One region of the Cupriavidus phytohabitans genome, then DNA from elsewhere that is predicted to be linked to it. Evidence: predicted binding sites of a transcription regulator. Region 1 holds the regulator's gene; the other holds the start of a gene.
The links. The regulator sigma-54, encoded in region 1, starts transcription at its own class of promoters, with help from an activator protein. The targets are predictions, from matches to a motif close to TGGCANGNAANCTGCTTT.

Region 1 (5,201 bases):
ATGGCCATCGTCGCCGGCAGCACCTTCTGGCTGGTGCAGATCAACTCGCCCAAGGAAAGCCAGGACACGCAGGCGGCCAAGAAGCACGAGCCGGACTATTTCATGGACCGCTTCTCGGCCACGGAACTGGCGCAGGACGGCAGCACCAAGATCCGCTTCACCGGCGAGCGCATGGTCCACTTCGAGGACGACCAGACCTACGAGGTCACGCGCCCCGCGCTGCGCGCCTATGAACCGGACCGGCCGCCGGTGACGGCACGCGCCGACCTGGGCCGCATGAATGCGGAAGGCTCGGTGATCGACCTGTACGGCAACGGCCATGTGCTGCGCCAGCAGGGCGCCGACCCGTCCAAGGATCCGCAGCTGAGCGCCGCGTCGAGCTATTTCCAGTTGCTGGTCAACGACGACATCGTCAAGACCGACAAGCCGGTGAAGCTGATGCGCGGCCCGTCGGTGATGACCGCGAACGGGCTGATCTTCAACAACGTCACCCGCGAAGTACAATTGCTCGGCAACGTACGCGGCACCATCGTCACCGGGCCGTCCCCGGGCCGTACGCCGGGGCCCTGACCTGGCTGGCGCGGCCGCCCGGCCGCCCGCCCGGACAACGGCCATGCCGCAGCGCGCCCTGCCCGCCCCGCACGACCCGCACGACCCGCATCTGCATAATCCGCACCACCACGCCCTCTAGCTACTGCTGCCAACATGACTGCTTCCCTGACGACTTCGTCCCGTCGACACGCCGCCCCGGCCCTGCTCGCCACGGCCATGGCCTTCGGCCTGCTGCTGGCCCAGCCCGCGCTGGCCGAGCGCGCGGACCGCGACAAGCCGATGGTGCTGGAGGCCGACAATGCCAGCTACGACGACGTCAAGCAGATCTATACGCTGACCGGCAACGTGGTGCTGACCAAGGGCACCATGATCCTGAAATCGGATGCGGCCGAACTGCGCACCGATCCCGAGGGCTACCAGTTCGCGGTGGCCACGTCCAAGCCGGGCAAGCAAGCCTATATCCGGCAGAAGCGCGAAGGCGTCGACGAGTACATCGACGGCTGGGGCGACCGCATCGAATACGACGGCAAGCAGGAGCTGTCCAAGCTGATCGGCCACGCGCGCATGGCGCGCCTGCAGGGCGCCAAGATGCTCGACGAGATCCGCGGCGCGGTGCTGACCTACGACAGCCGCAAGGAGTTCTACACGGCTGCCGGCGGCGGCGACAACACCTCGGCCGCCAATCCGTCGGGCCGCGTGCGCGCGGTGCTGTCGCCTCGGCAGGACCCGAATGCGCAGGGTTCGGGCAGCGGCTCGCCGCTGGACCTGAAGCCGGCGCCCGCGCCCGCCAACAAACCCTGACGCCGGGCGGGGACCGCTTCCTCGCCTGAAACGCTGAACGCCAGACTGTGCCAATGACCGATACCGCCACCATCGCCGAAAAGCCTTCCGCCCAAGCCACGGCCGTCCTCGAAGGCGGCAGCACGCTGGTCGTGCGCCACCTGAAGAAGCACTACGGCTCGCGCACCGTGGTCAAAGATGTGTCGCTGGACGTGAAGAGCGGCGAAGTGGTCGGCCTGCTCGGCCCCAACGGCGCGGGCAAGACCACCTCCTTCTACATGATCGTGGGGCTGGTGAACCTGGACGAGGGCGATATCGTGCTCGACGGCGACCACATCAGCAGCCTGCCGATCCACGAGCGCGCGCGCATGGGCCTGTCCTACCTGCCGCAGGAAGCGTCGGTCTTCCGCAAGCTCAACGTCGAGGAAAACATCCGCGCCGTGCTGGAGCTGCAGGTGGAAAACGGCAAGCCGCTGGCCAAGGCCGAGATCGAGCGCAGGCTCGACGCGCTGCTCGACGACCTGCAGATTGCTCACTTGCGCAACAACCCGGCGCTGTCGCTGTCCGGCGGCGAACGCCGCCGCGTGGAAATCGCGCGCGCGCTGGCATCGTCGCCGCGCTTCATCCTGCTGGATGAACCGTTCGCCGGCGTGGACCCGATCGCAGTGGGCGAGATCCAGCGCATCGTCAGCTTCCTGAAGGCGCGCAACATCGGCGTGCTGATCACCGACCACAACGTGCGCGAAACGCTTGGCATCTGCGACCACGCGTACATCATCAGCGAAGGCACCGTGCTGGCCGCCGGGCGGCCCGAAGAGATCATCGCCAACGAATCGGTGCGGCGCGTCTACCTCGGCGAGAACTTCCGCATGTGATGTACTGGCCTGTCCACAGCGGCAGGCCATTGATTCTCCCTGCTTTCGGCCCCATGATCTGGGTGTGGGCCAGCCCACTGCCGGCGTCGATCGAGCCGCGACATTGATAGCAATTTCCGTTCCAACAACGGAAAGATGCGCATAAAATAGGTCGCATGAAACCGTCGCTACAGCTCCGCCTCTCCCAGCACCTGGCACTGACACCGCAACTGCAGCAGTCGATCAGGCTGTTGCAGCTTTCGACGCTGGAACTGCAGCAGGAAGTCGAACAGGCGCTCACGGAAAACCCCCTTCTCGAACGCGAGAACGACTGGATCGAAAGCCCGCTGCGCGTGGCCGCCGATGGTTCGGTCAATGTTCAGAGCGCGCCGGCGCCGGCACCTTCCGAGCCGCAAGGCAATGGCGAGGCGCGCACCGATGGCGCGGGCGACGACGACAGCTACGGCGACAGCAACAGTGGCGAAGACTATGGCGGCGACTGGAGCCTGGACGACTTCGCGCGCCGCCCGCAAGGCGACGAAGACGAGAAGACGCCGATGCAGCTGCGCGAGGCCGAGCCCACGCTGCGCGAATACCTGATGGAACAGCTCACGCCGCTGAAGATCTCGGTGCGCGACAAGGGCCTGGCCATCTTCCTGATCGAATCGCTCGACGACGACGGCTACCTCAGCGCGACACTCGAAGAAATCTGCGCCGAACTGCCGGAAGAGCTCGAATTCGAGATCGACGAAGTGCAGGCGATGCTGACGCTGCTGCAAAGCTTCGACCCGCCGGGCGTGGGCGCGCGCAATGCAGCCGAGTGCCTGGGCCTGCAATTGCGCCGGCTGCAGCACCCGCAGCGCGAACTGGCGCTGAACATCGTGCACAACCACCTCGAGCTGCTGGCGGTGCGCGACTACACGCGCCTGAAAAAAGCCCTGCAGGTAGACGAGCCTGCACTCAAGGCCGCGCACGAGCTGATCCGCTCGCTGGCACCCTATCCGGGCCAGGCTTACAGCCGACCCGAGGCCGACTTCGTCGTGCCCGATGTGTTCGTGCGCAAGAGCGGCAGCGGCTGGATCGCGCAGCTCAATCCCGATGTGATGCCGAGGCTGCGCATCAACGACATGTACGCGCAGATCCTGCGCGGCGCGAAGGGCGAGTCGGGTACCGCGGGCCTGCAGCAGAAACTGCAGGAAGCGCGCTGGCTGATCAAGAATATCCAGCAAAGGTTCGACACGATCCTGCGTGTCTCGCAGGCCATTGTCGAGCGTCAAAAGAACTTTTTCACGCACGGCGAAATCGCCATGCGCCCCTTGGTTTTGCGGGAGATTGCCGATACACTGGGATTACACGAGTCAACCATCTCCCGGGTGACGACCAATAAATACATGGCAACGCCGATGGGTACTTTCGAACTGAAGTACTTCTTCGGCAGCCACGTGTCCACCGAAACCGGTGGCGCGGCTTCATCAACGGCCATCCGCGCCTTGATCAAGCAACTGATAGGAGCCGAAGACCCGAGGAATCCCCTTTCCGACAGTCGCATCGCCGAACTGCTGGGTGAGCAAGGCTTCGTTGTCGCACGCCGCACCGTTGCCAAATATCGCGAAGCCCTGAAGATCCCCGCAGTGAATCTCCGCAAGTCTTTGTAGCCGAGCCCACCGCCTGCCTGGTGAGGCTCTTTCAGAAGGAGAAGCGCTATGAACTTCAAGATCAGTGGACACCACCTTGACATCACGCCGCCGTTGCGTGAGTACGTGGAAACGAAGCTGGAGCGAATCGTCAGGCATTTCGATCAGGTCATTGGCGTTAGCGTGCTGCTCTCTGTCGACAATCACAAGGAAAAGGACAGGCGGCAATATGCGGAAATCAATCTACATCTCAGGGGCAAGGACATCTTCGTTGAAGCGCATCATGAAGACCTGTATGCAGCGATCGACGCACTAGTCGACAAGCTGGACCGTCAGGTACTGCGCTACAAGGACCGCGTGCAAGGCCACGACCGCGAAGCGGTCAAGTACCAGATGGCCGCAGCGCAGATGCAGCAATGAGCGTGCCCGGGGGCCCTGCAGAGGGCTGCTGAATCAAGACTGAACAGGCAAGCCGCGCATAGCGCGGCTTTTTTGCGCCTGCGGCGCTGTGCGCTGTGGCGCCTGCGCAAAGGCGTGTCACCCGTTTGAGACGGAGTGTTCGCAACGGCCGCGGCAGGGTGTATGCTGCGCCATACATGCAGAGCCGCATCCTGCCCGCGCCCGCTTACGGTGCGGACGCCCACCGCGCGGCGCTGCGCTGCACAATCACGGGGAGGCCGCTGCTCTATAATGGCCGGACGCCTCGGCGTTGCCGGCGACCGGCAGCCTCTGAGCCATACTGCCCGGCGGAACGGCGGATCCGCCCGCTAACTGAAATCCTGCGCATCGCCCATGAATCGTTTGGCCAAATTGCTGCCACCCGGCAACATTACCCTCGACGTCAGCGTCACAAGCAAGAAGCGTGTGTTCGAGCAGGCCGGGCTCCTCTTCGAGAACAACCATGGCGTGGCGCGCGCTACTGTGACCGACAACCTGTTCGCGCGCGAGTCGCTGGGCTCCACCGGCCTTGGCGCAGGCGTGGCGATCCCGCACGGCCGGATCAAGGGCCTGAAGCAGCCGCTGGCCGCCTTCATGCGCCTGGCCGAGCCGATCCCGTTCGAATCGCCCGACGGCAAGCCGGTGTCGCTGCTGATTTTCCTGCTGGTGCCGGAACAGGCCACGCAGCAGCACCTGGAAATCCTGTCCGAGATCGCGCAGTTGCTGTCCGATCGCGACATGCGCGAAGGGCTGGCGACCTTGCCCACTTCCGAAGCCGTGCACCAGCTGCTGACCGAATGGCATCCCTGATTCACCGATTGACCTGAACGGGCCGGCACAGACCGGACAGGCGCAGCGCCTGGCACACCGCCCCACACGTCATACCCGCATGGAACTCACCGGCGTCACCTCCCAGTCCATCTTCGACGACAACGCAGCCGAC
Region 2 (5,201 bases), on a different contig from region 1:
CTGCACCGGCATAACCTGCCGCATGTCGGCACCATCATCGAGATGGCGCTGCAGATGGGGGCGGAGTACCTGGAGCTGGCCAATACCCAGTACTACGGCTGGGCGTGGGAGAACCGGCTTGCGCTGCTGCCCACGCGCGAGCAGTTGCTGGAGGCCGAGGCCGTGGTCAGGGAGTACCGGGCGCGCATCGGCAAGCGGTCCCAGATCCTGTTCGTGGTGCCCGACTACTTCGAGGCCCGACCCAAGAAGTGCATGAATGGCTGGGGCACGACCTTCCTTGGCGTGGCGCCCGACGGGACTGCGCTGCCGTGCCACGCGGCGCGCATGCTGCCGGGGCTGGCGCTGCCGAATGTGACAACGCAAGGGTTGCGCGAGATCTGGCGCGACAGCGAGGCATTCCGCCGCTTTCGCGGCACGGCATGGATGCAGGACCCGTGTCGGTCCTGCGACCACCGGGAGGAGGACTACGGCGGCTGCCACTGCCAGGCCTTCCTGCTGACCGGCGACCCCGCCGCAACGGACCCGGTCTGCGAGCGCTCCGCCGACCACGGCAAGGTCAGCGAGATCGTGCTGCAGGGCCGGCTTGCAGCCCTGCAGGCGCGCGAAGAAGTCCAGCCGATGGTGTTTCGCAGCGATGGCAACTCGCTGCGCCTGAGCGCTGGGCGCAAGTAAGAAAGCCCGGCCTGGCTCACGCCAGCCGGGCTCCCGGGCGCCGCTGTTCTCGCGTTTCTTGCGCGTTCCTGCCGCGTTCCTACCCTGCACTCAAGACCCACTCCGCGAGCTGCTTCGCATCCGCCTCGCCAAGGTTCCCATGCGCCGGCATCGGCACCGGCCCCCACGCCCCCTTGCCGCCTTCGCGGATCTTCTTGGCCAGCCGACCGGCTGCCTGGCTATCTCCCTTGTATTTGGCCGCCACCTCGGCGAAGCCCGGCCCCACCAGTTTCGACTGCATGCCGTGGCAGGCGAAGCAGCCGTTCTTGTCAGCCAGTGCCTGCATATCGGCCGCCGTGCCCGCCTGCGCCGCACCAGGCAGCAGCACCGCCGCCGCCAGCGCCATCCATTCCTTCTTCATACCTTGTCTCGCTATCTGGTTTTTGCGGCACGCTGGCATCAGGATGCCAGCGTGCCCGCCCATCGACCGGCCCGGGTTCAGCTCTTGTGCAGCTTGAACACCCACACCGATCCGCCCTGCTCCAGGAAATTCACCCGCTTGGCGACTTCCCCGCCCCACAGCGGCACCGCGCCGCCCCAGCCCGACACCACCGCCACGTACTGCTCGCCGTTGTCTTCCCAGGTGACCGGCGGCGCTACCACGCCACTGCCGGTCTGGAACTTCCACAGCTCCTTGCCGGTGCGGGCGTCGGCTGCCTTCAGATAGCCCTCCGGCGTGCCCCAGAACACCAGGCCGCCGGCCGTGGTCATCACACCGCCCCACAGCGGCGCGCCGTTCTTCGCCTCCCAGACGATCTTGCCGGTCTTGGGATCGATCGCGCGCAGCGCGCCGATGTAGTCCTCGTTCAGCGGCTGGATGGTGAAACCCGCGCCCAGGAACGCCGCGCCCTTCTTGTAGCTGACCGGCTCGTTCCAGATATCCATGCCCCACTCGTTGGCCGGCACATAAAACAGGCCGGTCTGCGGGCTGTAGGCCATCGGTTGCTGGTTCTTGCCGCCGAGGAAGCCGGGCGCGGCGAACACCGACTTGCCCTTCTTGGGGTCGGTGCCGGCGGCCGGGTCGCCGGGACGGCCTTCGCTGATGAAGTTGGGCCGCCCGGTCTTCAGGTCGATGCCGCTGGCCCAGGTGATCTTTTTAACGAAGGGAAAGGCATTGACCAGCTTGCCGCTGCGCGCGTCGTTGACGTAGAAGAAGCCATTGCGGTCGGCCTTGCCGCCCATGCGCTTGCCGTCGAGGTCGAAGGTCACAAACTCGTTGACCCCATCGAAATCCCAGCCGTCGTTCGGGGTGTTCTGGTAGTGCCAGACGATCTTGCCGGTGGCCGGATCGATCGCCACCGTCGACGCGGAGTAGAGATTGTCGCCCTTGCGGATATGGCTGTTCCACGGCCCCGGGTTGCCCGTGCCGAAGTACACCAGCCCGGTGGCCGGATCATAGGTGCCGCCCAGCCAGGTGGCGGCGCCGCCGGTCTTCCAGGTCTCGCCAGGCCAGCTGGCGTTCTCGGCGCCGGTCACGCCGATCTCGGTCTTGTTGCCGTCCTTGTCGTACTTGTAGCCCATGTGGCCTTCCACCACCGGGCGCGACCACACCAGTTGCCCGGTCCTGGCATCGCGCGCATCGACGCGGCCGACCACGCCGAATTCGCCGCCCGAGATGCCGGTCAGCACCATGCCCTTGACGATCAGCGGCGCAGCCGTGTACGAGTAGCCGGCGGCGTAGTCCTCCAGCTTCTCCTTCCACACCACCTTGCCGGTCTTCTGGTCCAGCGCCACCAGCTGCGCATCCAGCGTGCCGAAGATGACCAGGTTGTCGTAGAGCGCCGCGCCGCGGTTCACCACGTCGCAGCATGGCATGATGCCTTCGGGCAGGCGGTGCTCGTACTTCCACAGCTTGGCACCGGTCTTCAGGTCGAGCGCGTAGATGCGCGAATACGATGCCGTCACGAACATCTTGCCGTCGTGGACCAGCGGCTGCGCCTCCTGGCCGCGCTGCTTCTCGCCGCCGAACGAGAACGACCACGCCGGCACGAGGTTGCCGATGTTCTTCGTATTGATGCGCGTCAGCGCGGAATAGCGCTGCCCTTGCGGGCCCATGCCCCACGACAGCACGTCCCCGGGGGTCTTTGCGTCGTTCTCGATCATGGCATCGGTCACCGCCGCCTGCGCGGCCACGCTGGCCGCGGCAGCCGCGATTGCCGCGACCGCCATCACTGCTCGTAACGTCCTCATTGTCTTCTCCTCTATTGTTTTGGTTTCCCACCGGTGCGCCAACGCGCCATACACCAGACACGCACCAGACACGCACTTGGCAATTCCCATGCCAATAGGATTGCCGCGTGCGACGTCAGGACGCGGCCGCATTGCGCGCTGGCAGCCGTGTCAGCACGCAACACTGCGTTGCATCTGCTCCAGATCTGAACAGCCATCCATGCGGGTCGCGGCCTGGTTCAAGCCTGCCCCCGGCGGGCCATGCCACGCTGCGGGTCATAGCCGTGCAGCGCCAGCGCGAAGAACACCGCCGCACAGCCTGCCACCACCGCCAGGCTCATCGGGGCCGCCTGCCCGTACAGCGCGAAGCGGATGGCCTCGACCGCATGCGTGAAGGGGTTGAAGCGCGCGAGCTGATAGACGATCTCCGCGCCCGATTCCTGCAGCTTCCACAGCGGATACAGCGCCGAGCTGACGAAGAACATCGGAAAGATCACGAAGTTCATCGTGCCGGCGAAGTTCTCAAGCTGGCGCACATGGACCGACAACAACAGTCCCAGCGCCCCCAGCATCAGCGCCGCCAGCGCCATGGCGCCGCTCGCGGCCAGCAGGTGCAACGGCTCGAAGCGGATGCCGAAGGCCATCGCCACCAGCAGGAACGCGGCCATCTGCAGCAGCGACAGCACCATGCCGGCGGCCAGCTTGCAGCCGAGCAGCCAGCCACGCGGCAACGGCGCGGTCAGCAGCAGGCGCATCACGCCCATCTCGCGGTCGTACACCATTGCCAGCGACGACTGCATGCCGTTGAACAGCGCGATCATGCCGAGCAGGCCGGGCGCGACGTACACCTTGTATTCGATGTAGGTCTCATACGGCGGCGCGATCGCGACACCGAGCGCGTTCTGGAAGCCGGCCGCGAACACCAGCAGCCACAGCAGCGGCCGCGCGAGCGACGACAGCAGGCGCCCGGGCTGGCGCAGGTACTTGCGCAGCTCGCGCCCGCAGACGGCGCGCAGCGCGCGCCAGCGATGGATCGGCACGGTGGCCATGGGTTCCTTACGAGGACGGGGCGCGGCACGGGGTGTCGGCCTCGTCCGCGCCCAGGGTATCGAGGTTGTTCTTCGGGTGCAGCACGCCTTCCACCGGCGCCACGGCAACGACGCCGTCCGGGTGAGCCAGCATGACCGGCTGGCGCAACTGGCGGTCCCAGCGCCGGAACGACAGCGGCGGGCCCTTGAAGCCGTCCACCACCACCTTGCCGGTGACCAGCGCCTGTGCCTGCGCGGCAAAACCGGCCTTCGGCTGCCTTGCGACGCTTTCCGCAATCGCCTTGACGGCCACCCACGCGGCCCAGTCGTAGCCCGTCATCGGGCGCCCCGCCGCGCGCGTGAAGCGCCGGTTGAGCTGCGGGCCACCATTGCGCTCCCAGGCCCAGTGCCAGGCCTGCGCGCCCAGGCCGCTGGCGCCCACCACGGGGCGCGGCAGCTGCGTGGCATAGGGCACGCCGCGGGCGAATTCGCCGTCGGCATCGGCGACCACCACCACGTCATGGTCGGTGCCGCTGGACAGCAGGTTCAGGTTGGCCTGGTCGCGTTCGCGCGGATCGTTGGACAGCCTGAACGTCCGTTGCGCCGACCACGCGATGCCGAAGCGCCGCGCGGATTGGACCAGCGCGTCGCGCTGCGCCGCGTCGCCCGTCGACGGGCCGCTCAGCAGCAGCGCGCGGCGCCACTTGCGCAGCGCCAGGTATTGCATCAGTGCGTCGGCACGCATGCGCAGGCTGGGCAGCGTGTGCAGCAGCACGGGCGAACAGGCGGCGCCGCGCAGGCCGTCGTCATCGGCCGAGACGTTGAACAGCAGGGCCTCGCCCGGCTTGACGGCGGCCGTCGCCTGCCTGATTGCCGCGGCTGGCAGGTCAAGCAGGATAAAGCGCGTGCCCTGCCGCGCCAGTGCCGCAACCATCGGCCCGACTTCCGCTTCGTTGCGCGCTTCCTGCGCATCGAGCCTGAGCGACTGGCCCGCTGCCTCCAGCGCGAAGCGTGCCTCCGCTGCCGCCACCTGCGCGCCGTCGAGGGCGCGCCCTTGCGGCTGCCCCGGGTAGCGCTGCGCAAGGCGGCGGGCCTCATGGCGCAGGTCGCCAGCCAGCGACACCAATGCGATACGCACCTCGGCGGCAGCGGCAGCGTCAGCCACACTCGCAAGCAGGCCCAGCGCGGCAACCAGCGACAGGCAGCAACGCAGGCGTTCAGTCATCGATCGCCACCGAGTGCGGCACCCGGCCCGCCTTGAGGGTTGCCGTCGCCTTGCTGCTGGCGGTATCC

Region 2: a site for sigma-54 is predicted at 2,978-2,995, ahead of J8I34_RS16105 (PQQ-dependent methanol/ethanol family dehydrogenase). Genes of this name have one in related genera too.

What each region holds. Positions count from the first base shown of each region.
Region 1 is NZ_JAGIQB010000018.1:105,096-110,296, reverse strand. It holds gene lptC (LPS export ABC transporter periplasmic protein LptC) at 1-570, shown strand, start outside; gene lptA (lipopolysaccharide transport periplasmic protein LptA) at 706-1,353, shown strand; gene lptB (LPS export ABC transporter ATP-binding protein) at 1,407-2,207, shown strand; gene J8I34_RS14905 (RNA polymerase factor sigma-54) at 2,363-3,841, shown strand; gene hpf (ribosome hibernation-promoting factor, HPF/YfiA family) at 3,890-4,240, shown strand; gene ptsN (PTS IIA-like nitrogen regulatory protein PtsN) at 4,613-5,068, shown strand; gene hprK (HPr(Ser) kinase/phosphatase) at 5,148-5,201, shown strand, end outside.
Region 2 is NZ_JAGIQB010000020.1:106,457-111,657, reverse strand. It holds gene pqqE (pyrroloquinoline quinone biosynthesis protein PqqE) at 1-672, shown strand, start outside; gene J8I34_RS16110 (c-type cytochrome) at 752-1,072, opposite strand; gene J8I34_RS16105 (PQQ-dependent methanol/ethanol family dehydrogenase) at 1,150-2,901, opposite strand; gene J8I34_RS16100 (ABC transporter permease) at 3,120-3,929, opposite strand; gene J8I34_RS16095 (ABC transporter substrate-binding protein) at 3,937-5,133, opposite strand; gene J8I34_RS16090 (PQQ-dependent catabolism-associated beta-propeller protein) at 5,126-5,201, opposite strand, start outside.